One region of the Oceanobacillus sp. FSL W7-1304 genome, then DNA from elsewhere that is predicted to be linked to it. Evidence: predicted binding sites of a transcription regulator. Region 1 holds the regulator's gene; the other holds the start of a gene.
What was found. Region 1 encodes NrdR, which represses ribonucleotide reductase genes. Its sites were predicted from a motif close to AACACNATATATNGTGTT; they were not measured.
Positions count from the first base shown of each region.

Region 1 (12,458 bases):
AACTCTAAATAAAGTACTCTTTGCTCCATAATAACCTTTAGCTAATTTAAGGACGCGTTTACGACGTCTGCGTGTTACTGTTCCACCTTTTACACGTGGCATAATAATTCCCTCCTAGTACAATTGTAAAACAATATATATTCAATCGTTTCGTTTATTTTTTAACTTATTTAGGTATCATTGCTTTGATACGTTTGAAATCTCCTGAAGAAACCACTGCACTTTTACGCAATTTACGCTTCTGTTTTTGAGATTTGTTTGCAAACATATGGCTTGTATATGCATGAGATCTTTTTAATTTTCCAGAACCTGTACGTTTGAAACGTTTCGCTGTTCCGCTATGAGTTTTCATTTTAGGCATAATAATTTCCTCCTTGAATTGGTTCAAGCACCTCAGCTTAAAAAGATTTTAACTTGAACACTTTACTATAAGCTAGATTATTTTTCAGCTAATGGCGCAACCATCATGAACATGTTACGACCTTCCATTTTCGGTTTCGTTTCAATTGTAGCAATATCTTTAACTTCCTCTGCAAAGCGATCTAACACTTCACGACCAAGTTCTTTATGCGTAATTGCACGCCCACGAAAACGAACTGCTGCTTTCACTTTGTCCCCTTTTTCCAAGAATTTACGAGCATTTTTCAACTTTGTTTCAAAGTCATGATCTCCGATTCCTGGAGTAAAGCGAACTTCTTTAATATTAATTACTTTTTGTTTCTTACGTGCTTCTTTTTCTTTCTTCTGTTGCTCAAATCGATATTTCCCGTAGTCCATGATACGACACACTGGTGGTTTTGCGTTTGGAGCAACAAGTACTAAGTCGAGATTGCGTGTTTGTGCAATTTCCAATGCTTCCTGACGTGTTTTAACTCCCAGCTGATCACCATTTGAATCGATAAGTCGTACTTCTCTCGCACGAATCTTCTCATTGACGTTCATATCCTTGCTAATAGCCAGCCACCTCCAAATATTTTTGTTACTGATCTATCTTGACAAGATTTTATGCATGAAAAAAGTGTGGGCACTTCATGCACCCACACGTCTCCAATAACTTTATAAAAAAGAGTTCGGAACCCGTCAACTACCATAACGGCGTCAATCAGGTGAGAAGCGGGTGCTTCTACTTGTCTTAAGATCATTCAATTTATCAACTTTGTTAGTGTATCATTATCTATCATTTATGTCAACTTTTTTTGAAGATACACATTTTCTATTAATTCTAGTATAGCATAGTGCAGGTACAATACAAAGAAATAGGTTTTCTACAGAACTTTTACGCTGAAAATACCTTACTTTCTTAATTTTTTCTCTGCAATCTCCTCTTTAATAAGTGCTTCAAAATCATCGTATGCAAGTGACTCTGTTTTTTGTTCTCCATAACGGCGATAGCTCACAGCATTTCCTTCAACTTCTTTATCGCCTAATACGAGGGCAAATGGAACTTTTTGTGTCTGTGCTTCGCGGATTTTATAGCCGATTTTCTCATCGCGTTCATCCAATTCGACTCGTACACCTTGTAATCTAAGTTTGTCTACAATATCTTTTGCATAATCAAGATGTACTTGTGGAGAAACTGGGATAACCTTCACTTGAACAGGAGCAAGCCAAGTTGGGAATGCACCTTTATATTCCTCAATTAAGAATGCAACAAAACGTTCCATTGTAGAAACAACACCACGGTGGATAACGACTGGACGATGTTCTTTTCCATCTTCCCCAATATAAGTTAAATCAAAACGTTCTGGTAAGTGGAAGTCCAATTGAACCGTTGATAGTGTTTCATCTTTTCCAAGAGCAGTTTTTACCTGGATATCAAGCTTCGGACCATAGAACGCTGCTTCACCTTCTGCTTCCACATATTCAAGGTTCATATCATCCATTGTTTCTTTTAAAGTTGCTTGTGCTTTTTCCCACATTTCATCATTATCGATATATTTCTCTTTATCTTCCGGATCGCGATAAGAAAGTCGGAAATAGTAATTATCAATACCAAAGTCCTTGTATACTTTTTGAACTAATTCAACAACGCGGACAAATTCATCTTTCAACTGATCTGGACGGGCAAAAATATGCGCATCATTCAACGTCATTCCACGAACACGCTGAAGCCCTGCAAGTGCTCCACTCATTTCGTGACGATGCATTGTACCAAGCTCTGCAATACGAACAGGAAGTTGTCGGTAGCTCCATAAATTATTTTTAAATACCATCATATGATGCGGACAATTCATCGGACGAAGAATTAACGTTTCATTGTCCATCTCCATTGGCGGGAAAATATCATCCTGATAATGATCCCAGTGTCCACTTGTTTCATATAATGTTTTACTTCCCAGTACTGGAGTGTAGACATGATCATATCCTAAACGCTCCTCCAGATCAACAATATAACGCTCTATGTTGCGACGGATAGTTGCTCCTTTTGGTAACCATAATGGTAATCCTTGACCAACCTTTTGTGATACCGTAAATAAGTCGAGTTCTTTTCCTAATTTACGATGATCACGTTCTTTTCGCTCTTCTAAAATACGTAAGTGTTCTTCAAGCTCTTTTGGCTTTTCAAATGCAGTTCCATAGATACGTTGCAATTGTTTGTTGTTACTATCTCCACGCCAATAAGCTCCAGAGATGCTTAGTAATTTAAATGCCTTGATTTTACTCGTAGATGGGACATGAATTCCGCGACATAGGTCAAAAAATTCACCCTGCTCGTAAATGGTTACTTGCTCACCTTCAGGAATCGCATCAATTAATTCTAGCTTTAGGTCATCACCGATAGCTTGGAATCGAACTTGGGCTTCATTACGTGATACCTCTACGCGCTTAATTTCTAAATTTTCATCGATGATACGCTTCATTTCTTTTTCAATCTTCGGAAGATCTTCTGGAGTTAAGGTATGTTCCATATCAATATCATAGTAGAATCCTTCTTCGATGACAGGACCTACACCTAACTTCACATCTTTATAAAGTCGTTTCACAGCTTGTGCCAGCAAATGCGCAGCTGAATGACGCATCACTTCGATGCCTTCTTCATCTTTGTACGTAATGATTTCAAGCTTCCCGCCAGATTCTAGTCCACGGCGTAAGTCTACAAGCTCACCATCCAGTTTAATTGCTAATGCTTGTTTCTTTAACCCTGATGAAATGGATGCTGCGATTTCTTCCCCTGTTGTGCTTTGCGGAAAGCTCTTTTCAGCTCCATCGGGAAATGTAATGATAATTTCTGCCAATTGAAACACTCCTTTTCCTCGTTTAAACCTATAAATTTGAATGATACGAATAATTTAGCTGCCAAAACAGCCACGTCCACTCTAGCACCCAGCAACTAAAGGAACTTCCGCTTTTTGGATACAAATTAAAAAACACCCATCCCTCTGCACTTAATGCAAAGGGACGAGTGTTGGATACATCGTGGTTCCACCCTAATTCCCGTAATTTAATTACGGCTTCATTCATTCTTTAACGCAGAAGCTACGCTGTCAATTACTTTTAGGTTCACTGACAGAGTTCAAAGGTGGTAATTATTTGTTTGTATAGAGGAAGCTTCCAGCCTTTGACTTCCTTCTCTTCATAGCTATACGAATGCAAATAATCATGTCCTTCTCAATACTTTTCATTCATTCCAATTGTATAATGTGTATTATAGCTTTACATTCGAGGAAAATCAAGTACTAGATAAATCATTTATTCAAATAATAAGGAAAAGGAAAATTGCTAATTGGTTCGAAATCCACTTTTTCTTGGAAAACATTAATTACCGTTAATGTTTTCGGTTCTGCAGGATCATCGCCATAAATTTTTAGCTTTTCAGGTGCCATTGCAATTAGTGGCGCAAGATTAAATTCATTGTCATGCAGGCCAACAATATAGAGTGGCTCCTGTTTCATTAAAACCCGTAGCTCTATGTTTGTCATCTGCTTCCCATTTTGTTTAAAAAAGGCAAAGTCACTTCCTTGTAATATATGAATAACTGGTAAACCTGGTTCTTTCTTCTCCACATATGCCCGAAGCATGTCCACAAACGCTTGATGGTCTTCTTCTCGCCTGAATTCATCAATTGCTAAGCCAACAAAATAAATAAGTTTATCCTTAAATGGTTTCAAACGGAAATTCACGATGGAATCAAAGTGAATAACAAAACTCTCTTTTAAGCTTTCAGTAAATAAAGACTTTAAAAATGCATGATGATTTTTGTTCTCTCGAAGCCGCTTACTTTCTTCATCCTCACCAGTTATAATCCAATAGGTCAGATCATGAATTCGCTCGATCTCTTCATTGTTCGTATAATAGTAGTGCTCCTGAATAATTCGATTTACCATTGTACGTAACCGGTGAGTCATAAACACATTTGCCATTGTATCTGTAATGGCATCCATCAATTCCTTTGTAGCTACATGCTCCTTAAACTGCAGATGATTCCCCCACTTATCATCTGTTTTCCAATTCAACTCAATTTGTTTATGACTGCGAAATAAATGTTCACAAAAGCTAATTACTTCTTTGTCTGATTCAAAATATACCTCCAGCAATCAATATCACCCTCATCCACGACCAAACTGTTACATTATATGGACAAACAATTGAAAAAATGAATAAAGTGCGAAATTTAAAACAGGAATATTTTAAATCATACAGATTACTGGCTTGATAACAGGTCTTATTTTAACTTGGAGTGTTAGTTGCTAGAGATATTCTCTTGAAAAACAAAAAGCCCGAGGGTTTATTTCCTCAGACTTTATAAGCGCCGATTTGGCCCATCCATTTTCACAGGTTTACTCACCTGTCTAATACGTTCTATAATTCTGCCGGCTTTTACCGATTCTACTCCACTTTTGGTTGTGGCTAACTGTAATTCCAATTGTTCGAGGTCATAATTCGACGTAAAGAATACAGGTAGTCGCTCCATCATACGGTATTGAAGAACCGAACCGAGAATTTCATCACGGAACCAAGCCGATTGCAGCTCTGCACCTATATCATCGAGCATCAGCACATCTGCTTTCTTAAAATAATCAATTTTCTCGTTTGTCGAGTCATCTTTAAAAGAAGCTTTTATTTCTCGAACAAATTCTGGCATGTAGATAAGTGTTGACGATAAACCAAGCTTTTTCAATTCATTGGCGAGTGCACCTAATAAATATGTTTTTCCTACACCAAACTGACCGTGAAAATATAGACCTTTGCTTGGAAGCTTTGTTTTTGCTTGATCTAGAAAGTCAAGCAACTCTGCAATAGCCTCAATTCTACTCTCATCATTGATAATATCTACCATTGAAGCTTGAAGTATTTCTTTAGGAACATGCAAACTTTGAATCAATTTTTGCTGTTCCCGTTCCTTCTCATACATAACCCTGCTATGACACTTTTCATAAGATAGTCTAATTTCATCTTTTTCCACATGTAAAATTGGCGAATAGCCAGGAACCATATTTTTACATGATCCATATGAAGCACATTGGTCACACTGTTTTGATTGTGTTGTATATTCATAAAGTTTAATAAGGCTTTTATTAATCTCTTCTTGTGACAGATTGGGATGAAGGGAGAGAAACTCCTTGATTTCAGGGTCATTCAGTACTTCATTTCTTATTTTGACATAATTATCTTTAAAGCTTTCATTCTTTTGCATCCATGCCTTTAATGTGGATTGTATTGGTTTCAATGCCATCATCCTAACACTACATAAATTTAATTTCCATTGGAGTATTGTCTAAGTCGGGCAGCAATTCGCTTCTGTTCTTCTGTCATCACGACGTTTTGATTTGCTGCTGGTTGTGTTTCTTGCTTATGCTTTCTATCTTTAAACCAATCTGGTATTACTTCCTTCGAAACCGGCTTTTTGTTATAAGCAGTTTTACGTTTTACAGCATTTTGGAAGCTTGCTTGCTCCTTCTTCGCAAAAACCATTGCCTCTTTAGCAGTTTGAATATTCGCTCGCGACCAGTGGCTAGCAATTTTTTCAAGGTATGCCTTTGATAATTTCATGTTCGTCTGTAGCAGTACATAATGAATGAGTACATTCATTACAGGACCAGGCAGACCCTGAGTTGTCATAACATCACGAATAGCTTTCATATCCTGTTCAGAGGCATGATTTCCATTCGATAAATCTTCTAAAAGCTGTTTTGGTGACATCGTCTCTAATCTTTCGACGAGGATTTCCTCTTTGGTTTTCGGTTTATCCGAAATCTGCTTTGTTTCTGAGACGTCAACTTTTTTGGCAAGTCGGATTGGTTTTTGGTGATTTTTTGCCTTAAACAAATCATGACAAGCTGTTTTAAATTCTTCTGTATCCAATCGATTTTCATCGTTTAGCGCCCAAAGTAAAGACTTGTCTATTTCATGCGTATCTAATTCGTATAAAACCATCATTTGCGAAATCAAACGACGATTTTCCGTGGTTAATACTTTTGCATGAGGAACCATTCGTTGTTTCAGCATTTGTTCAATCCAAGTAAAATCAGTTGTTTCCGTATCTTCCTTAGGTTCTGCTCCCCTATTATCATCCACTTCTAATATTTCTGCAGATGGCGTAAAGGTTTGAAATACTTCACTAAAGGCAGCTGTAATATTTACACCATATCCTGGTGTTGTTTGCCTTCCATAATAGTTTTTCAACAGCTCGAATTTTTGATCACCTAAATGATGATACAGTAGCTGAGAAAGCATCGCATCTTTAAAAAAATTACTTGGCGCAAATGGGCTCTGTAATTCATATGTATATAAATCACTTGACTCCCAATTTTGCTTATAGGTTTTCAGCAAACCTATCCCCTCTAGTTTCAATCGAGCTTGAAAGATTTCATCTAAAGGAAGGTCCAAGTAATTCATTAACGTATGATGTGTCTGTGGAGCTTGTTCCTGATTTAAATCGATGTCATGCAAAAGGGTTTGGTACAGTGCTATCGCCTTTATACCAAGCAATGGCTGATACAGATGGGTCAATGATTTGGCATAGTCTACCGGCAACGTTTCTTTTTGTGATACGATATAGCCGTCCACCGGCAAGATTTGTCCAATAAAATTCATGTTTCACACACCTCTATACTTACAAATAAGTAACTTACAAATAACTGTTCAAAAAGGAGGATGAAAAGGACCGAGAAGTTCGAGGCGGCGACGCTTTGAGTACCGGGCTTCCACAGGATGTCGTGACTTCGACGTTCGACACAGGACCTGTCGTACTTAGTCGAAGATCTACTGATCTCGATGTGTCATTTTCACCGGACTTTTTGAGCAACCTTCCAAGGACTATTTGTTTTTATCCGTATTAATAATATCCTTTAATTCATCTAAAAAGACGGTAATGTCCTTAAATTGCCTATATACCGAAGCAAACCGAACATAGGAAACTTCATCAACCTTAGCTAATCTCTCCATTACTAGTTCACCAATTTCATGACTGGATACTTCGGACATGCCTGAATTACGCATCTCTCTTTCTACATCTAAAGCCAAGGCCTCCATTGTTTCTAATGGCACTGGTCGTTTCTCACATGCTCTAATAAGACCTCGTGTTAGCTTTTCACGGGAAAATTCCTGTCTTGCTCCATCTTTTTTGACGACAATTAGTGGAAGTTCTTCGACCCGTTCAAATGTAGTAAAGCGAAAACCACATTTCTCACATTCTCTGCGTCTTCTAATGGATCTTCCCTCTTCGATTGGTCGGGAATCTAAAACCTTTGTATTCTTATTTTGGCAATTCGAACATCGCATTTTCGTTCAACCCCATTCGTCCGTTCATTCACGCTCTTCGATACTTATCGTCGATTAAGGGCAATTCCGTATTCACCTTTTCATATAGCTGTGCAATTACTTTCGTACTATATCCTAAATCAAATGGCATAATCGATTCAGTCGTAACTGAAAAATCAATTGCTGTATGAAATGGTCTTACCATAATCACAGTTGCCACAATAAATACCTTTTTTCCCTTCGTGCGGTTTACACTTATTTCCCCGTGTTCCTGAGAAATTGCATTTACTTCATATGTTCCATGATTACTGAAATAGTTCTCTAATATCGCAAGTGCTTTTTCCTTCGTTGTCTTATAATAATGCGTTCGTAAAGCTGGATCAAAATGAGCCTCAGCTGTTTCCGCATGATTACTAAAATACTTTTTCAACGTATTGCCAATCGACATTTTTCGCACCCCAACCTGTAAGTTTTCTATTTGAACGTGTTTGTAGTACATTCTATTTTAACATGTTTTATATAATTCCACTAGTTGAACTCAAAAAGCGTATGGAAAGAAAGTCATTAATGATATTTTTTAAAGCTATGAAAATAAAAGATTGTATATAAATCGATTTTCTCATAAATAACATCTAGTAAAATTTTATTTTACACGATGAAACTTTACAATCAAGTCCTAGCTTATGATTTCAGCCTAAAAAAAACCGCTTCAACTTGAGAAGCGGGTGTTAACATTTTTTATGAAATTTTAACTTCTCGTTGATATAAATAGCTTCCAACATATTTTGTTAAGTCAAGTACCCTTTTCGAATATCCCCACTCATTATCATACCAAGCAATTATTTTTATTTTATTCTCACCCATAACAATTGTTGATAATCCATCAACAATTGCTGAGTAATCGGTAGTTGTATAGTCTATCGATACAAGCGGGTCCTCAGAATAGTGAACAATCCCTTTTAATTCGTTTTCTGCAGCTTCTTTAAAAGCTTGATTTACTTCCTCTGCCGTAACAGCAGTATGCACATCGACAACCAAATCAACAAGTGATACATTCGGTGTTGGTACACGTAAAGCCATACCATGTAATCTGCCCTTTAAATGTGGTAACACCTCGCCTAATGCTTTTGCTGCCCCTGTAGTTGTTGGAATTATCGATTGTGTGCATGCACGTGCACGGCGCAGATCCTTATGTGGGTTATCCAAGTTGTTCTGATCTCCTGTAAAAGCATGTACAGTCGTCATTAATCCATTATCGATTGAAAACTTGTCGTCTAACACTTTCACAATTGGTGCAAGACAGTTTGTTGTACAAGAGGCATTGGAAATAATGTCATCCTCGTCAGGCATATATGCTGCCTCATTTACACCAATTACAATCGTTTTATCCACCTGTTTTCCTGGCGCTGTTATGACAACCTTTCTTGCTCCTGCTTTCAAGTGCAATCCAGCACTTTCCTTTGTTTTGAACTTTCCTGTTGCTTCAATGACGACGTCAATATCCAAAGCTTTCCATGGAAGCTTTTCTGGTTCTCGAGAATTTACAAGCGTTACTTTTTTTCCGTTTACTTCAATCCCGTCATGAAGCGCTTCGACTTCCCCATCAAAAATTCCGTGAATACTGTCATACTTAATAAGATGTGCGAGTGTCTCAGGAGGATAGCTTGCATTGATAGCGACTACATCCAATTGATTATCTGCAATTGCTTGACGAAATACCATACGCCCGATTCTACCAAATCCTGTTATGGCCACACGAGTTTTGTTCATAAGAAACTTATTCCTCCCATATATGTTATACTTTTAATCTATTTTATATTAAATAGTATATCACATTATAACGCAATTGTGTCGCACAATTTCCCTGTTTTTTAAATATATTTCTGCATTTATGCTATTGTCTTGAACACTAAAACCCGGAAAATGGCTGTCCATTTCCCGGGCTTCTCTGTTAACGTATGTTCCACAAACTTAAAAGGTTTTTCAACTGCTCACGAGATTGTGCTATCGTTCCATTGTTATCAATGACAGCATCGGCTAACTTAGCCTTCTCTTTTATTGAAAGCTGGGAATTAATTCGCTCTCTCGCCTCTTCCTCTGTGAGCTCGTTACGTTTCATTAATCTTTCCAATTGAACAGCTTCATCCACAGCTACAACAATCGTACGATCAACAACTTTCGAATAGTCCCCTTCAAATAATAAAGGTACATCAAGCACGACACATTGTTCTCCCGCTTTAATATGAGCATCTTTCCGCTCGAAGATTCTTTCACGGATTGCTGGATGAATAATGCTATTAAGGAGCTTACGCTTTGCTTTATCTTTAAAAATAAGCGAGCCTAGTGCTTTTCGGTCGAGCGTCTGATTGGGAAGCAAAATTGATTCTCCAAAGACTTTTACAACCCGCTCATATGCTTCTTCACCGGGATTTACGACCTCTCTTGCAATTTTATCCGCATCGACTACTGGTATCTCGAAGTCTTTAAACATTTGTGAGACAGTGCTCTTTCCTGTTGCAATACTTCCTGTTAGACCAATAACCATTGCCACTTTTTTTCACCTCTTACAGCTTCTGACATGACGTACATATATGGGTTCCTCGCCCACCAATTTTCATTTTCGTAATCGTGTTACTGCAATTTTTACAAGCTTTATTTTCCTGTCCATAGACGTATAATTCTTGCTGGAACATTCCCATATCGCCCTGACCATTTACATAGGAACGTATAGTTGTGCCGCCTGCTCGAACAGCTTCTTCAAGTGTATTGATTGCTTGCTCGCGAATTGCTTTTACTTCTTTCTTCGATAGCTTGCTTGCCCTTTTTAATGGGTGGACACCGGCTCTGAATAAGGTTTCATCCACATATATATTACCAAGCCCGGTGACAATGGTCTGATCTAATAATGTTGATTTAATATAGCGATCTGTTTTTTTTAACTTTTGATAGAAATAATCCAATGAAAATGCTTCATCGAACGGTTCTGGTCCGAGCTGATTCAACGGTTTATTCAAAAACTCTTTTCCTCTAGGATAGACATGCATCGTACCAAATTTCCGTACGTCATTGTACCGGAGTTCTTCTCCATTCGTAAAACGGAAAGTAACATGGGTATGTTTTTTTATTGGTTCACTTGAATCGTATACACTATATTTCCCTTCCATACGTAGATGGGAAACAAGTACAACATCATCAAAGTAAAACATTAAAAACTTTCCTTTTCTTGAAAGCTCACGAATCGTTTGTCCTTGCAGCAAGGTTTTAAAATGCTCGGTATCATTTGGTTCTTTAATAATGTTTGGCCATTGTATATCTATCGTGTCAATCGTTTTATCTAATACAAATCGTTTGAGTGTATTTTTAATTGTTTCTACTTCTGGTAATTCTGGCATCTCGCTGTTTCTCCTTATTTTGCATCGAACCAGTTTGCTCCATATTCATAGTCCACTTTTAATGGAACATTTAATGAAACAGTCTGTTCCATCATTTCTGGTACGATTTCTTTCAATTTTTCTATTTCTTCCTTCGGTGCTTCTAAAATTAATTCATCATGCACCTGTAATAGTATTTTTGCTTGCAGCTTTTCTTCCTTTAATTTACCATCTAAATCGATCATTGCTTTTTTAATAATATCTGCTGCACTTCCTTGAATCGGTGTATTCATAGCTGTACGTTCTGCAAAACTTCTTAGATTAAAGTTGCGGCTCGTAATTTCAGGCAGATATCTTCTTCTTTTCATTAAGGTTGTCACATAGCCTTTATGCTTTGCTTCTTGGACGATTTCTTCCATATATTGCTTCACGCCCGGATAACTTTCAAAATAACGATCAATAAACTGCTTCGCTTCCTTTCTCGAGATTCCAAGGTTTTGCGATAGTCCATAATCGCTAATTCCATATACGATACCGAAGTTAACTGCTTTTGCTTGTCTTCGCATATTCGATGTCACTTCATCCATCTCTACATGAAACACATCCATTGCTGTCTGTGTATGAATATCGACATCCTCTTGGAAAGCTTTCACTAGCTTTTCATCATTTGCAATATGTGCAAGTACTCTTAGTTCTATTTGCGAATAATCAGCAGCAAACATAATCCAGCCTCCCTTTGAAGGAACAAAAGCCTGTCTTATTTTCCGCCCTTCCTCTAGTCGAATCGGGATATTTTGTAAATTCGGATCAACGGAGCTAAGTCTTCCTGTTTGTGTTAATGCTTGGTTATATCGTGTATGAATTTTATTCGTATCTTTTCTAACTACTTTTAATAGTCCTTCAATGTAGGTTGATTGAAGCTTTCCGAGCTGGCGATATAGAAGCAGTTTTGGAATAATTTCGTGCTCGTTTTGCAGCTGTTCTAATACATCGGCAGCAGTAGAATAGCCAGTTTTCGTTTTCTTAATCACTGGAAGCTGTAATTTTTCAAACAAAATAGGTCCAAGCTGCTTTGGAGAGTTCAAATTAAAATTCTCACCAGCAAGCTCATGTATTTCATTCTCTAATGTTTGCAGTCTTTCCTTTAAATCGACGCCCATTTCCTCTAAGCGACTAATATCCACCTGGACACCAACATGTTCCATTTCTGCAAGAATAATGGCAAGCGGCATTTCCAATTCTTTTAACAGCTCGTATTGCTCGTTTTCTTTCAATTCCTTAATCATTTCATCCTTTATCACATGCATCGTCATCGTTTTTCTGACAACATGTTCGGAAAGTACAGGCACTTCAGGTACTTTTAGCTTCGCGCCTTTTCCGTATACT
Region 1 covers NZ_CP150211.1:796,864-809,321, forward strand. Annotated here, with positions in the region: gene rplT (50S ribosomal protein L20) at 1-102, opposite strand, end outside; gene rpmI (50S ribosomal protein L35) at 167-361, opposite strand; gene infC (translation initiation factor IF-3) at 439-942, opposite strand; ribosomal protein L20 leader region at 1,007-1,135, opposite strand; gene thrS (threonine--tRNA ligase) at 1,293-3,236, opposite strand; gene ytxC (putative sporulation protein YtxC) at 3,687-4,535, opposite strand; gene dnaI (primosomal protein DnaI) at 4,742-5,668, opposite strand; gene NYE61_RS04170 (DnaD domain protein) at 5,695-7,035, opposite strand; gene nrdR (transcriptional regulator NrdR) at 7,258-7,722, opposite strand; gene NYE61_RS04180 (cytosolic protein) at 7,751-8,200, opposite strand; gene NYE61_RS04185 (glyceraldehyde-3-phosphate dehydrogenase) at 8,440-9,471, opposite strand; gene coaE (dephospho-CoA kinase) at 9,653-10,252, opposite strand; gene mutM (DNA-formamidopyrimidine glycosylase) at 10,266-11,093, opposite strand; gene polA (DNA polymerase I) at 11,108-12,458, opposite strand, start outside.

Region 2 (12,458 bases), 1.6 Mb from region 1:
CAACCGCAGCTAGAATATAGGATACAGGAATATTAATAATGCGATCGGTATAACTTAGGCCATGTACCACACTAGTTTGAAACACATTCACTTGATTCGTCAGTAAAGTTTGAAAAGGTGATAGTAAGTGTGTGACCGCTAACAATACGCCAATAATAGCAATGGTTAGTCCAAGATGAATTTGCGCAGAACGATTCATGCGGTACATATGAAAAACGGAGTATGCTGCAATCACAACGACAAGCATGAAGAAACTTAATCCTAGTAAAATATTGATGATAATTTCTAAAAATGGCAGTACAAACATGTAGAAGGAAATATCTCGGTTGAAAATTGGATCACTTTCTCCAAACGTTTCATAGTTTAAGACTTTTAAAAGCGGCTCCCAGCCCACCCCCTGTACAATAATACTACCAATAAGTCCTGCAAATACGGCAATTGCGATAATTATTCCATTCACAATTACTTTCTTTTGTGAGAAAAATGCAGGAAGCTGATGGTGGTCAAAATGGCTTAAATAGGTTCTGCGTATCCAAAATACGGTTAACCAGGTTACAAAGCCAAAAATGACAAAACCAGCTGCTGCAAGTGTAAGTTTACTACCTAAAATTGTCGTAAACACGTTACCAAAATCAATGGAATCCATCCAAATATATTCTGTAATCCATTGGAAAGCGATCGTACCCAAAATGAAAAGAAGAAACAGAATTCCAATAATCGCTCCAGTCCAACCACCGAACTTTTGGATCTTTTTCATTTGTTTCTGGTTTATATTAACGTTAAAGTCCATACATCCTCCTTTTTCGGTTCCTTACGAATAAATCCCTAGCTATTTTCTTATCTATTCAGATTAAAAAGAAAGAACCGGTACTTATGTATTAGTATCTATATCTATTATTCTAACAATAATACATGTATAAGTCATTTTTGGTTACTTTATGACAAAGGAGGGAAATACCGATAAAGTGAAACTTCATTCAGTGGGGGTTTCCCTTCCTCCCCCACTGAATGTTAGTTGAACAGAATCAGGAATTTACTGGCTGTTGATCCCCCACTTACAATTCCTGGTACTCCTCGAATTCTTGAAGTGGGGGTCTTACAGCCAGTTAATGCGTGATAAAAGTTCCTATAAATAAAGGACAGAACCCATAATAAATAATTCATGGTTCTCGCCCTTCATCACTCTTTCTATTTTTTTAAAGGATATCCATGTTCAATAACAAAACCACCATATAGCCCTTATACCTGTGATAAATCGATAATACGCTGATTTCGACTTCCATAGAAATTTAAGGTTAAATCTCGCTCCTCCAAAATAAACGGGCCATCAACGAGCACATCACAATAATGGAGTAATTTCTGTTGATATGGATCAGGCGATTCAAGCAATTGTTCCAATGTGTAACCGGTATAGGCCCAAATGTTTTTCTTTAGCTCTTTTAGTCGTTTTGCTACTTGAGATACGTCTCTTGCTTGGAAAAACGGGTCACCGCCAGATAAAGTAACATCTGTTAACGGATTACTCGCTACCTCTTCAACCACCTCTTCAACTGTCATTTCTGTACCATTACGGATATTCCAGCTTTTTGGATTATGACATCCCTTGCAGAAATGTGGACACCCCGCGAAGAAAATAACCGTTCGCAATCCTTCTCCATCAACAACAGAATCATGAATAATATTCATCACTTTCATTGATGTTTAACCCGTTCCTTTTCTTCCGCACATTTGGCGGAATTCCATCGTTTCATATCTCCAACCAAATATCCAGTAATTCTTCTGATTCTTCCAATTCTACTCTCATCTGCATTCTGACAGTTTGGGCACGCATTCTCTATAATTCCGGAATATCCACATACACCACATTGATCAACAGGATGATTGATTGCACCATAACCAATATCAGCGGCGGCCATTGCTCTTACTAAAACATCTAATGCCTTTATATTTTTAGAAACATCTCCGTCACATTCGATGTATGTAATATGACCACCATTACATAAACGATGGAAAGAGCCTTCAATTTTAGCTTTATCAATACTCTTGATAGAATAGTAAACCGGGACATGGAAGGAATTCGTATAGTAATCTCTATCTGTTATACCAGGTATTTTTCCGAAAACCGCTTGGTCTTTTCGAGTAAACTTTCCAGATAGTCCTTCTGCGGGTGTTGCAATCAACGAGAAATTCAAATCGTAATCTTCACTCGCTTGATTAACTCTGTCTCGTAAATACTGAATGATTCGATATCCTAATTGATAAGATTCCTCTGATTCACCATGATGCTTACCAGTTAAAGCGACTAAAGCCTCCGCCAATCCAATAAAGCCAATACTTAATGTGCCTTGTTTTAACACATCACCAAGTTTATCTTCTTGTTGAAGGTTTTCGCTCCCTCGCCAAATATGCTGCCCATATAAAAATGGAAAGTTTCCTGCCTTCTTTTTAGTTTGAAAATCAAATCGCTCCATTAATTGTTTTATTGTAAGTCCAGTATAGTAATCTAATAGTTTAAAGTAATCGAACTCATTCTTTGCGGCAAGTGCAAGCTTTACGAGATTGATAGAAGTAAAAGACAGATTTCCCCGCTGCACTCCATTTTCCTCACCATGACGATTTGCCATCACACGAGTCCTGCAACCCATATAGGCCACTTCCGATTCTGGAGTACCATCATAATGCACTTTATTAAACGTCGAATCGATAAAGCTAAAGTTTGGAAATAATCGCTTCGCTGTTGTTTCAAGTGCTAATTGGTATAAGTCATAATTCAGTTCTCCAGGTTCAAAATTAATTCCCTTTTTCATTTTAAAAATCTGAATAGGGAAGATTGGTGTCTCACCATTACCCAGGCCTGCTTTCGTGGCCAACAAAAGGTTCTTGATAAGTAGACGACCTGCCTTAGATGTATCCGTACCGTAATTGATGGAAACAAACGGAACTTGTCCACCTCCGCGCGAATGCATCGAATTACAATTATGTATAAAAGCTTCGCAGGCCTGGTATACATCTCGATTCGTTTCCTGCCATGCTATCTCATCTATTTCTTCCGCTGTATATGAAGTAGCATAGCTTTGTATACGTTTCTTATTTTTCTCGAAAGTTTTATTAACATAAGGTGCAAGATCATATTCAAACATGGGATAGCTTTGCCCACCATGCTGCATGTTTTGATTCGATTGAAAAATAATGGATGCTAAAGCCATCGCACTTACAATATCTTTCGGTTCACGCATATGTCCATGTCCAGTATTAAAACCATCTTTCAGAACTTTTCCTAGTGGAATCTGACAACAAGTGGTTGTACCCGTAATTAGAAAATCAAGATCATGGGGGTGGATATAATTTTCATCGATTGCTTGTCTGACATCTTCACTAAGTATCAATTGTTTCGCATACGACTTCGTTACTTCCGCAGAAACCTTCGACATTTGTCCCATTGGTGAGTTCCCATCAACATTGGCATTTTCCTGAATCAGATCATGATTACTTGTATAAACAATCTCATCCAATTTGTTTAGCGGGAAGTAGTCTTTCACTTCCGTTGACATACTTGTACTCATTTTTTCGCTCTCCCTTTTTTATTGTTTCTAGTTCTCTTATTTTGTATCATTCTCCCAAGTCATAACACTACATTTAGTGTTTATAAAGTAAATTAACACTATATATTGTATGCTATCATAGTAAAAAAGAAATAGCTGTGTCCAAATTGTGAAACCGCAAATTGAAGTAGCTCCTGAAATGATGTAACAGTTGCGTGTATACACTAATAAGAGAAGTGGATAGTAAGCGAAAGGGACAATTTCATATTGATTAAAAATAGTGACTCAAAATCTCATTCTTTTGAGTCACCTTCTTCGTTCTTACGATTTCTCGCATCAGTGTTTGGGGTCTACAAACCGACCATAATCTGGTATTGCTAGTCGGTCAAATTCTTTAACTAGTCTTGCTAATCCTTCTGAAAGTTCTTGCCCAGACACTGGCATTCCATGACCAGTTACCACAATAGCAGGGTTTAAGTCTTCCAGCTTTTTAACAGATTCCCAAGCAGCAGTCCAATCAGTCGTTAAGTACCTTGGCGGGCCGTTTATTTCCACTTTTTGAGTCATTACCTTGTAAAGTGATTCTTGTTTCACAGTAACAAAAGCATCGCCAGCAATAAGAGCACGATCTTTTTCCCTAAATAAAGATACATGACCAGGAGCATGTCCTGGTGTATGAATCCATTTCCAACCAGGCATATGTGGAACACTTCCATCATCAGGCAGTGCTTCTATATTGCTTCCTAAGTTAACAGCTTCATTTGGGAACATTGGTGACATTTTTGCCACAAGTCCCCCTTCAACGGATCCATCCGGTTCTGGATAGTCTTGTTTTCCAGTTAAAAAAGGCAACTCAGCCTCATGGGCATATACTTTAATTCCCCACTTCTCCACTAAATCTACAACTGCGCCAACATGATCAAAGTGTCCATGTGTTAGTATAATTGCTTGTGGTTTACTGTCTTCTCCAAACCGTTCCTCTACCATTTCCACAATCCGATTGGATGATTCAGGCATACCAGTGTCCACTAAAACCCACTCACCTGAATTATCCGGATTACCCACACAGCACAAATTCACAATTTGATTTGTATAGCAGTAAAGATCGGGAAGAACCTCCTTCCCAACTCCACTCGTCATCGAATACATCGGCAGAAACTGATCCTCCATTGAATCATGCATTCCATTTTGTATGTCTTTTTCCATAAAAATTCTCCACTTTTCTTTGTTTTAGTTTTGTTCACATTGATTTGTTGTTCATTTAAGTTTTTATATATTAATTAAAGTCTTGTTAAAAACATCTATATTATTTGGGCTAACGGCAAAAAGTATGTACATTTTTAAAAGTCCTATTAAAGCACCATACTTTGTATCAATTAATATAAAGGTTTAGGCACAGCAATCGATACTTCACTAACTATAATGAGGGCATTGCAAGAGGTAAGAGGCGGGTCATGCTCAGAACCCCTTACGCTAATAAATCTGTGTTCTAATATTAGAAAAAAAACGTAAGTATAGAAATGGTACTTATATCTCAACCGTTTGAAAGGGTGATTAAATGGATGATGAGAAATCATCAAAAAACCAAAAACGGGTAAATCAAGACTTTAAACAAGAACAACTAGAACAATACCGAATGAGCGACTACGGCCAGCCAATGACAACACAGGAAGGAAAAAAAAGATCACAGGATCAGGATCAATTAAAAGCAGGTATCCGTGGACCTTCCTTACGTCAGGATTATGAATTCTTAGAGAAGATGTCACACTTTGTTCATGAAGAAATACCTGAAAGAGTGGTTCATGCAAGAGGTTACAGCGCTTATGGCGAATTTGAATGTTATCAGTCGATGAAACATGTGACGAAGGCTGGATTCCTACAGGAAGCTGGCAAAAAAACGCCAATAACTGTCCGTTTTTCTACTGTTCAAGGAGCCAAAGGATCCTATGATACAGCAAGGGACTTACGTTGTAAGGGAGTTAAACTTTATACGGAAGAAGGAAATGTCGATCTTACCACGATTGCAATGCCTGTATTAATTAATCAAGACGCAATGAAGTTTCCGGACGCAATGCACGCATACCAAGCTAAACAAGCAGATGACATACCAACCGCAAGCGGAGCGCACGACCGTTTTTGGGATTATGTGGCCAATAACGATGAAGCACTTCACATGGTACTTTGGATTATGTCTGACCGGGGTATTTTAAGAAGCTATCGAATGATGGAATCATGGTCCATTAATACGTACCTATTTGTTAACGATCAAGATGTGGCAACCTTTGTGAGGTATGTCTGGAAACCTGTCCTCGGAGTCCATTCCCTGCTTCAGGATGAGTCACTGAAAATCGGCGGACTCGACCCTGACTTTCACAGAAGGGATCTGAGGGAAGCCATTGATAATGGCGCTTATCCAGAATACGAGCTAGGTGTCCAATTGATTTCGATGGAGGATGAATTCAAATATGACTTCGATGTCCTCGACCCTTCAAAGTTTTGGCCAGAAGAGCTTGTCCCTGTTCAAATGATTGGTAAGCTGACATTAAATAGAAATATTGATAACTACTTTACGGAGTCTGAACAAGTCGCATTTAACCCTGCAAATGTCGTTCCGGGAATTGATTTTTCCAATGATCCCGTTTTGCAAGGAAGATTAATGGCTTATCGGGATACCCAACAACATCGACTTGGCAGTGCCAATTACGTTGAATTACCAATAAATAAGCCAATATGCCCGTTTCATAATAATCAGCGACGAGGTGCTATGAGACAACGAATCGATGTTGATAAAATAAACTATCACCAAAACTCACTTGCAGATAATACACCATACACAGTACCTCCAGAAGAAGGCGGCTATAAGGATTATCCCGGAAAAGTAGATGGCTACAAAATCAGAGCTAGAAGCGAATCGTTCAAGGATTATTTTTCACAACCGAGGATATTCTGGAATAGTTTAACTCCAATAGAAAAGCAGCATACGATTGAGGCGCTAAGCTATCAAGTAGGCAGTGTAAAAAGTGAGTCGGTTCGTCAGCAGGTTGTTAATATACTTGTCAATGTTGATAAAGATATGGCAAGTATTGTTGCGGATAACATCGGGGTGGATCGACCAAGCGGATCCAATGTTCCTGTTTCTACAAGCTATTCTTCTCTTAGTCAGGCCAGTACACCTAAATATGCATATACACAAAAAGTAGGCGTACTTATTGGCGATGGTTATAACGGTAATGAGGTAACCAATGCACTTAACACCTTACAGCAATATGGTGTTTTTGTTGACATCATAAGTGAAAGGCTTGGTACGGTTACCGGAAATGATGGAACAACACTCCAAGTTGATAAAACGTTCCTTACATCGAGCCCTTATCTTGTAGACTCACTTTACGTTGTTGGCGGAAGTTCTAGAAACCAGGCAAAATTCAACTCAGACATCACGGAATTTGTACATGTAGCTTATAAGCACTATAAACCAATTGGTGTTTCCTCAACTGGAGAGTCTTTTATTCATGCATCAGAAAACAATAATTTGGCTGGTGTAGTTTTTGCTGCAAATAATCCAGATTTTGGTGAGGATTTTGTTTCTGCCATAGCGCAGCAGCGGTTTTGGGACAGAAAATAGCCTTTTATATTGGATGGGAGAAAGGAAATGTTCTTTCCATCCTTTATACTTTCTACGGAGTCCTGTCGCTCCAATATAATAACAACTCCTTAATTTTTATTCAGTCTAGCTTTTAGCCAATTTCAAAAACAAAATTAAAAGAAGAATCGAGTAAATGATTATCCAGATAAAAGGAAATATGGATAGGTCTCCAAGATTTTCCCCGCTCCAATTCATTAGTGATTGCTGTGTGTTTACTGCAGGGGGAATAACCCAGGTTATATTTTTCAAAGCAGTAGGCAGGGCACCATGGATTCCAAGAGCTGCGATGGAAAGAACAATAGTAAGTGCTAGCCCACCATAGGAATTTACAGGGCTTTCCATCAGTGCTTCACTAAATAAACTAGCAACCGTAATACCAAGAGTTGCTAATAAAATATGGTTTGCAAAAGAAACAAAACCAATTGTTAATGTCACAGGTTCAGCGAACATACCAAAAATAATCGGATATACAAAAGAATATACAGTTAGCAGCACGGCTATTAGCCATACAGATAATAATTTTGAAATATAGTAACGATTTCTCCCTTTAGCATGAAGTATCATAATTTGTCTTTGTACTGGTGGATCCAGTGATAAAACACTGATACACAACCAGGACGATATAACATATATAATCAACGCAGCCACAGCATAACTATCAATGATTGGATTTGGAGTATATGTATATTGGACAAATACTAAGACGAAGAAAGTAGAGATGGGAGGAAAGTATTTATGGGACCGCAAATAATCGTGCAAACTAAATTTAATCAGTTCTTTCAAATAGATCCCTCCTTATAATTGGAAATAGCGGGACATCTTATTCCCTTTCCCACTCTCCATCGTTATCTACAGTTGTTACTTGATTAATGCTTCCTTGTAATGCTAGGATTCTCGATAAAACTTTATCACTATAATTCGCATGAACATATAGTAACAACCCATTATCCATTTCCTTCATGTGCAATACTTCCTCCCATTGTTTCACCTGAGAATCATCCAACCGCTTTACTTCTATTAACTTCAATGAATCCTTTTCGTTTTTCATCTTTGTCTTTGAAAGAAGGCCATTATATATATAGTAAGTCGTTTCCACTATATCCTCAAAGGTGTTTGATTCATGATAGGTTAATAGTATTGTCGACCCTCGTTCTTTCAATTCTTTGATTACAAGTAGTAATTCCTGTTGGGCTTGAGCGTCAAGTCCGGATATAGGTTCGTCCAGGATTAAAAGCTCTGGCCTTTGCATGATAGCTTGGATGATCCCAACTTTCTGGATGTTTCCTTTTGAAAGTTCGTTTATCCGGTGATTATCCAGCTTTTCTAACTGAAATCGACGTAAAAATGCTGGAATATTTTTCCTAAGACGCGCTTTTGAAATTCCAGTAATTGTACCTATGTAACACAAATACTCACTTGGAGTGAAACGTATATCTTTTGGAAACCTCTCTGGTACATATCCTATTCTAATCTTTTTATTAGGATAAATAATCTTACCAGAAGTTGGCTTCTCAAGTCCCGCTATCAATCGTAAAATGGTGCTTTTTCCAGTACCATTCCCGCCCAGTATTGCAATAACTTGTTTTTGATCAATGGTAAGCGAAATATCACGTAAAACCTGTTGATTATTGTACGCTTTACTAATATGCTCAAGCTCCACAAACTTCTCCATTTAATCGCCCCCAACCTAACCTATTTCACTTAGGCTCTGCTCTCTGATCCAATTGATCCGGCTAATCATTTCATTTGGCTCATCACACCTAAAGATAACCGTATAAAAGCTACTTATCATTCTTACAGAAAGTATCACAAGTAAAATTGATAATTGTAGCGTTCTAGTATTTATAGTCTTCACTCTTTAGATTCATTCAATGTGATTGCTTTTTCAACAAGCGAAGTGAAGATGTCCTCTTGAATATCCTCAAGCTTTGTAATTCTTATATGGCGCATCGCTTTTCCTGTACCCTTCAATAAGTCACTTTCAATTTCATTCCCTTTATAAAAACCTAAATTAACATGTTTCTTAGCAGGTTGCAGATAGCATACGAGCCCCTTATATGAATAGCTAGGCATTGACCATTTGAACTCTTCAATAAGCTTGGGCGAAGCATCAAAAATAACTTTCCGCAATGCATTTGTAATCTCTTGAATGTCAGGTGACAATTGATCAATCATTTGATCAACTTTCTCAGTTGTTCGTATCTTATCAGTCATCTAATCAATCTCCTCTTTAAGCTCAGCCAAACAATGAATCATATAGGGATAGGGAAGCCCTTTTTGATTTTCGACTGGTTTAGTTATTTTTTTACAATTTCTTCTAACATCACTGCAGATTATAGCTATCCTAATCATTTGTTCTTCGGAATGCTTAAAATGATCCATTCTTTTCCCTTGATTTGTTTCCCGATATAAAGAATTTGCCCTAAGTGATAGCTAATGTGAACGACTTCTGTTTGAATTGCTTGAAGCACACTAATCGATTTCCCCCTTAGTGTAACCTTCCTATTTAGATCTTCTCCGTTAAGGTTCCCGATTGTATGAAAAAGCAGCTTCCATCCATCTTCCCAAACCTGCATCAGATATTTCTTTGACTCATTACGATCAACAAATTCTAAGTCTCTATTTCTATAAGCTTTTTCTCCATCCGCCGTTAAAAAATCTACCCATCGAGAGTGCATATTCCCACTCAAATGTTTGATAATAATTGCAATGCTATTCGACTCTTCATTTGACTTCCAGTGTAAATCCATTTCAGATAATTGTTCGATTCCCTTTTCTGCACGTTCTTTAAAATGTTTAAACTGTTCAATTATAGTTGTCAGGTACTCCTTTTCAAAGGTAATTAAAATCACCCCTTATTATAGATTCAATTCAAATTTTGAGGTAGATGAACACTATCCTTCTTATATATGCTGTTGTATAAATCAAAGTAAAAAGGTTCCCCACTAACTAACCGATCATGGAGTCCTTAGCAATTACAAATCATGACGACATTTCCATCTGGATCCTTTATATTAAACCAGGCTGTGTCTTCCACCCACTCCATTTCTCTCACAATTACGATCCCTTTTTCTTTCACATATTTATAAGCATCATCAATATTGGGTGCATAAAAATTGAAAATCGGACTAGGGCTCACATGATGTTTGAAAAACGGATCAAAGGTGTGATCATCTAAAGTGAGCGATGATGTCCCTACTACCGGGACGTTAAAACCGGTGACACAACTTGTTCTAAATCAACATCCATTCCTAATAGGTCACAATACCATTTTGCAGAAGCTTTCAAATCCGACACATGTACAAACACACCATTCATTTGATTTTTTATCGGCAAGATATTCTCCACGTTATTACCGCTCTCGTATTTTTTATTGAATGTTACTGTTTCAGATTGCTGATACCTCCAATTACTTTAGGCATAGGAGAAGCAACCATTACAGCTTATCCCAAAATCTATATTGATCATATAAAATTTTATAAAGTTTGTAAAATACAATCTATTTAAAGTGTGTTATTAACTTATTTTTTTCAAAGTACCTTAATACTCAATTGAATAGAGTCTTATTGAATGATATCTCTGGTTCAGCAAGAACCCTTCTGCCATTTCTTTGCTAACATAATATCCATCATCATTTTCCTCTTTTGATTGCGCAGTCTCTTTAAGCAAATATGGAAACCTCAAAAATATTTCCGATCATCAAGAGCTTTTCTGTCTCTGGAAATCCTTGCCTGTACGAAAGCAAAAACAACAATGCAATCAATTCTACTGGTATCTTTATTTTAATTTCGATCATTCCCATTCTTATCACTCCTTTATTTTTTATTACTTACTTTGTTTTATTAAATACCTTTCTTTTTTAAAAACTTTTGATCTGTCTTACTATGTTTGAGCCTTAAACAATATCTATTTCATAAACAGACCCTCTTCATAAATATAAGCGCTCATCTCACAAAATCCGGTACATTTCTTATCAAGGAATTTAAAGCAAAACAAAAAAGGCCATAGTTTCCTATGACCTTTCACTGTCTTATTACTTTCCTACCCACATTTTAATGAGTCGCATAATGGGTTTGCGACTCCCTTTTATAAATCGTCATTGAGAAGAACGATCCCTGTTTTATTCGTCGCTCCAGGACTGGCGACATCACTTTCTGAATAGCATAAATCAATAAACATTTTTAATCAAGGGCGATTGGGGGAAACCAAATTCCCCAAGTTGCCCTTACGAACATCCACTTGCGTGATGTCTGGATTATTCGTAGATTCCTTCCATAATTCAAGCCATTCTTTATTTTAATACTTAACCTAATTGAGATAAATAAACACCAATTAAATATAAAATTAAAATGTGTACAGGATAAAAAACATAAAAAAAGTACTTCAAACCAATCCCTTTTTTACCGTTGTAAAGTAATATTAACGGTAATGCTATTATCATGATCCATTGATACCCAGCATATTGAATTAGGTATTCCGCAAAGAAATCTGGTCTATACCCCCATTTAGAGTATACAACATAACAAAATATAGAAAATAAGATATAAACAACGCTAATACCAATCTTAGTCTTTCTAGTTACATAAAGAAGCAAGCCTAAAAGTACAAAAAACGGTCCACCTTCTACAAAAAAAACACTACCAAATATAGAACCGAAAAATTGATAAACAACACTAGCATCACTAATAAAGCGCCAATCTATCTCTGAAAACAGCATACTAATCAAAAAAACTAGCATTTGCCATACAACAAGAAACAAAACATATTTTATTTGCTTTTTCTCAAAAAAATAAATGAATATTATTATCAAAAAAAGAGGAGCAAAAAAATTATTCGTTATATACATTTGGGTTTCATTAAAAACAATATTAATAATAAGGTTTAATATAGCCATACCCAAAGTACATAGGTACAAACGAATGATGTACTTTTTTCTATCTAAAGTATATTGATAACCTATAATTAGAGCATAAATAAACACTGGGGCTGCAATTCTACCTACCCAATGAAACCATTCTGGAGTATTAGATATAAATTGACCAACATGGTCAATAAACATCGATATCAATGCAATTATCTTAAGTTTAGTGGTCGTCATCAACATTCTCCTAAAATAAACTCAAATATAACAGAGTGAAACACCATGAGAAAAAAGATCACGACGTTTCACTTGTAAAATTATTAATTCAATTAGCTTTTACTGATCCACTAAAATTACTTGGTCCATAAAATTTTATATAATATTGTCCTTTTGAATCCAAATTACGAACAGA
Region 2 covers NZ_CP150211.1:2,384,953-2,397,410, forward strand. Annotated here, with positions in the region: gene NYE61_RS12105 (UPF0182 family protein) at 1-790, opposite strand, end outside; gene nrdG (anaerobic ribonucleoside-triphosphate reductase activating protein) at 1,240-1,695, opposite strand; gene NYE61_RS12115 (anaerobic ribonucleoside triphosphate reductase) at 1,692-3,551, opposite strand; gene NYE61_RS12120 (MBL fold metallo-hydrolase) at 3,879-4,748, opposite strand; gene NYE61_RS12125 (catalase) at 5,101-7,164, shown strand; gene NYE61_RS12130 (hypothetical protein) at 7,270-7,968, opposite strand; gene NYE61_RS12135 (ABC transporter ATP-binding protein) at 8,006-8,857, opposite strand; gene NYE61_RS12140 (DUF1801 domain-containing protein) at 9,037-9,399, opposite strand; gene NYE61_RS12145 (DUF1572 family protein) at 9,534-10,037, opposite strand; gene NYE61_RS12150 (VOC family protein) at 10,384-10,533, opposite strand; partial or broken gene NYE61_RS12155 (transcriptional regulator) at 10,771-10,915, opposite strand; gene NYE61_RS12160 (TraX family protein) at 11,489-12,283, opposite strand; gene NYE61_RS12165 (hypothetical protein) at 12,372-12,458, opposite strand, start outside.
Region 2: NYE61_RS12115 (anaerobic ribonucleoside triphosphate reductase) is a predicted target of NrdR. The motif match lies at 3,658-3,675, and genes of this name have one in related genera.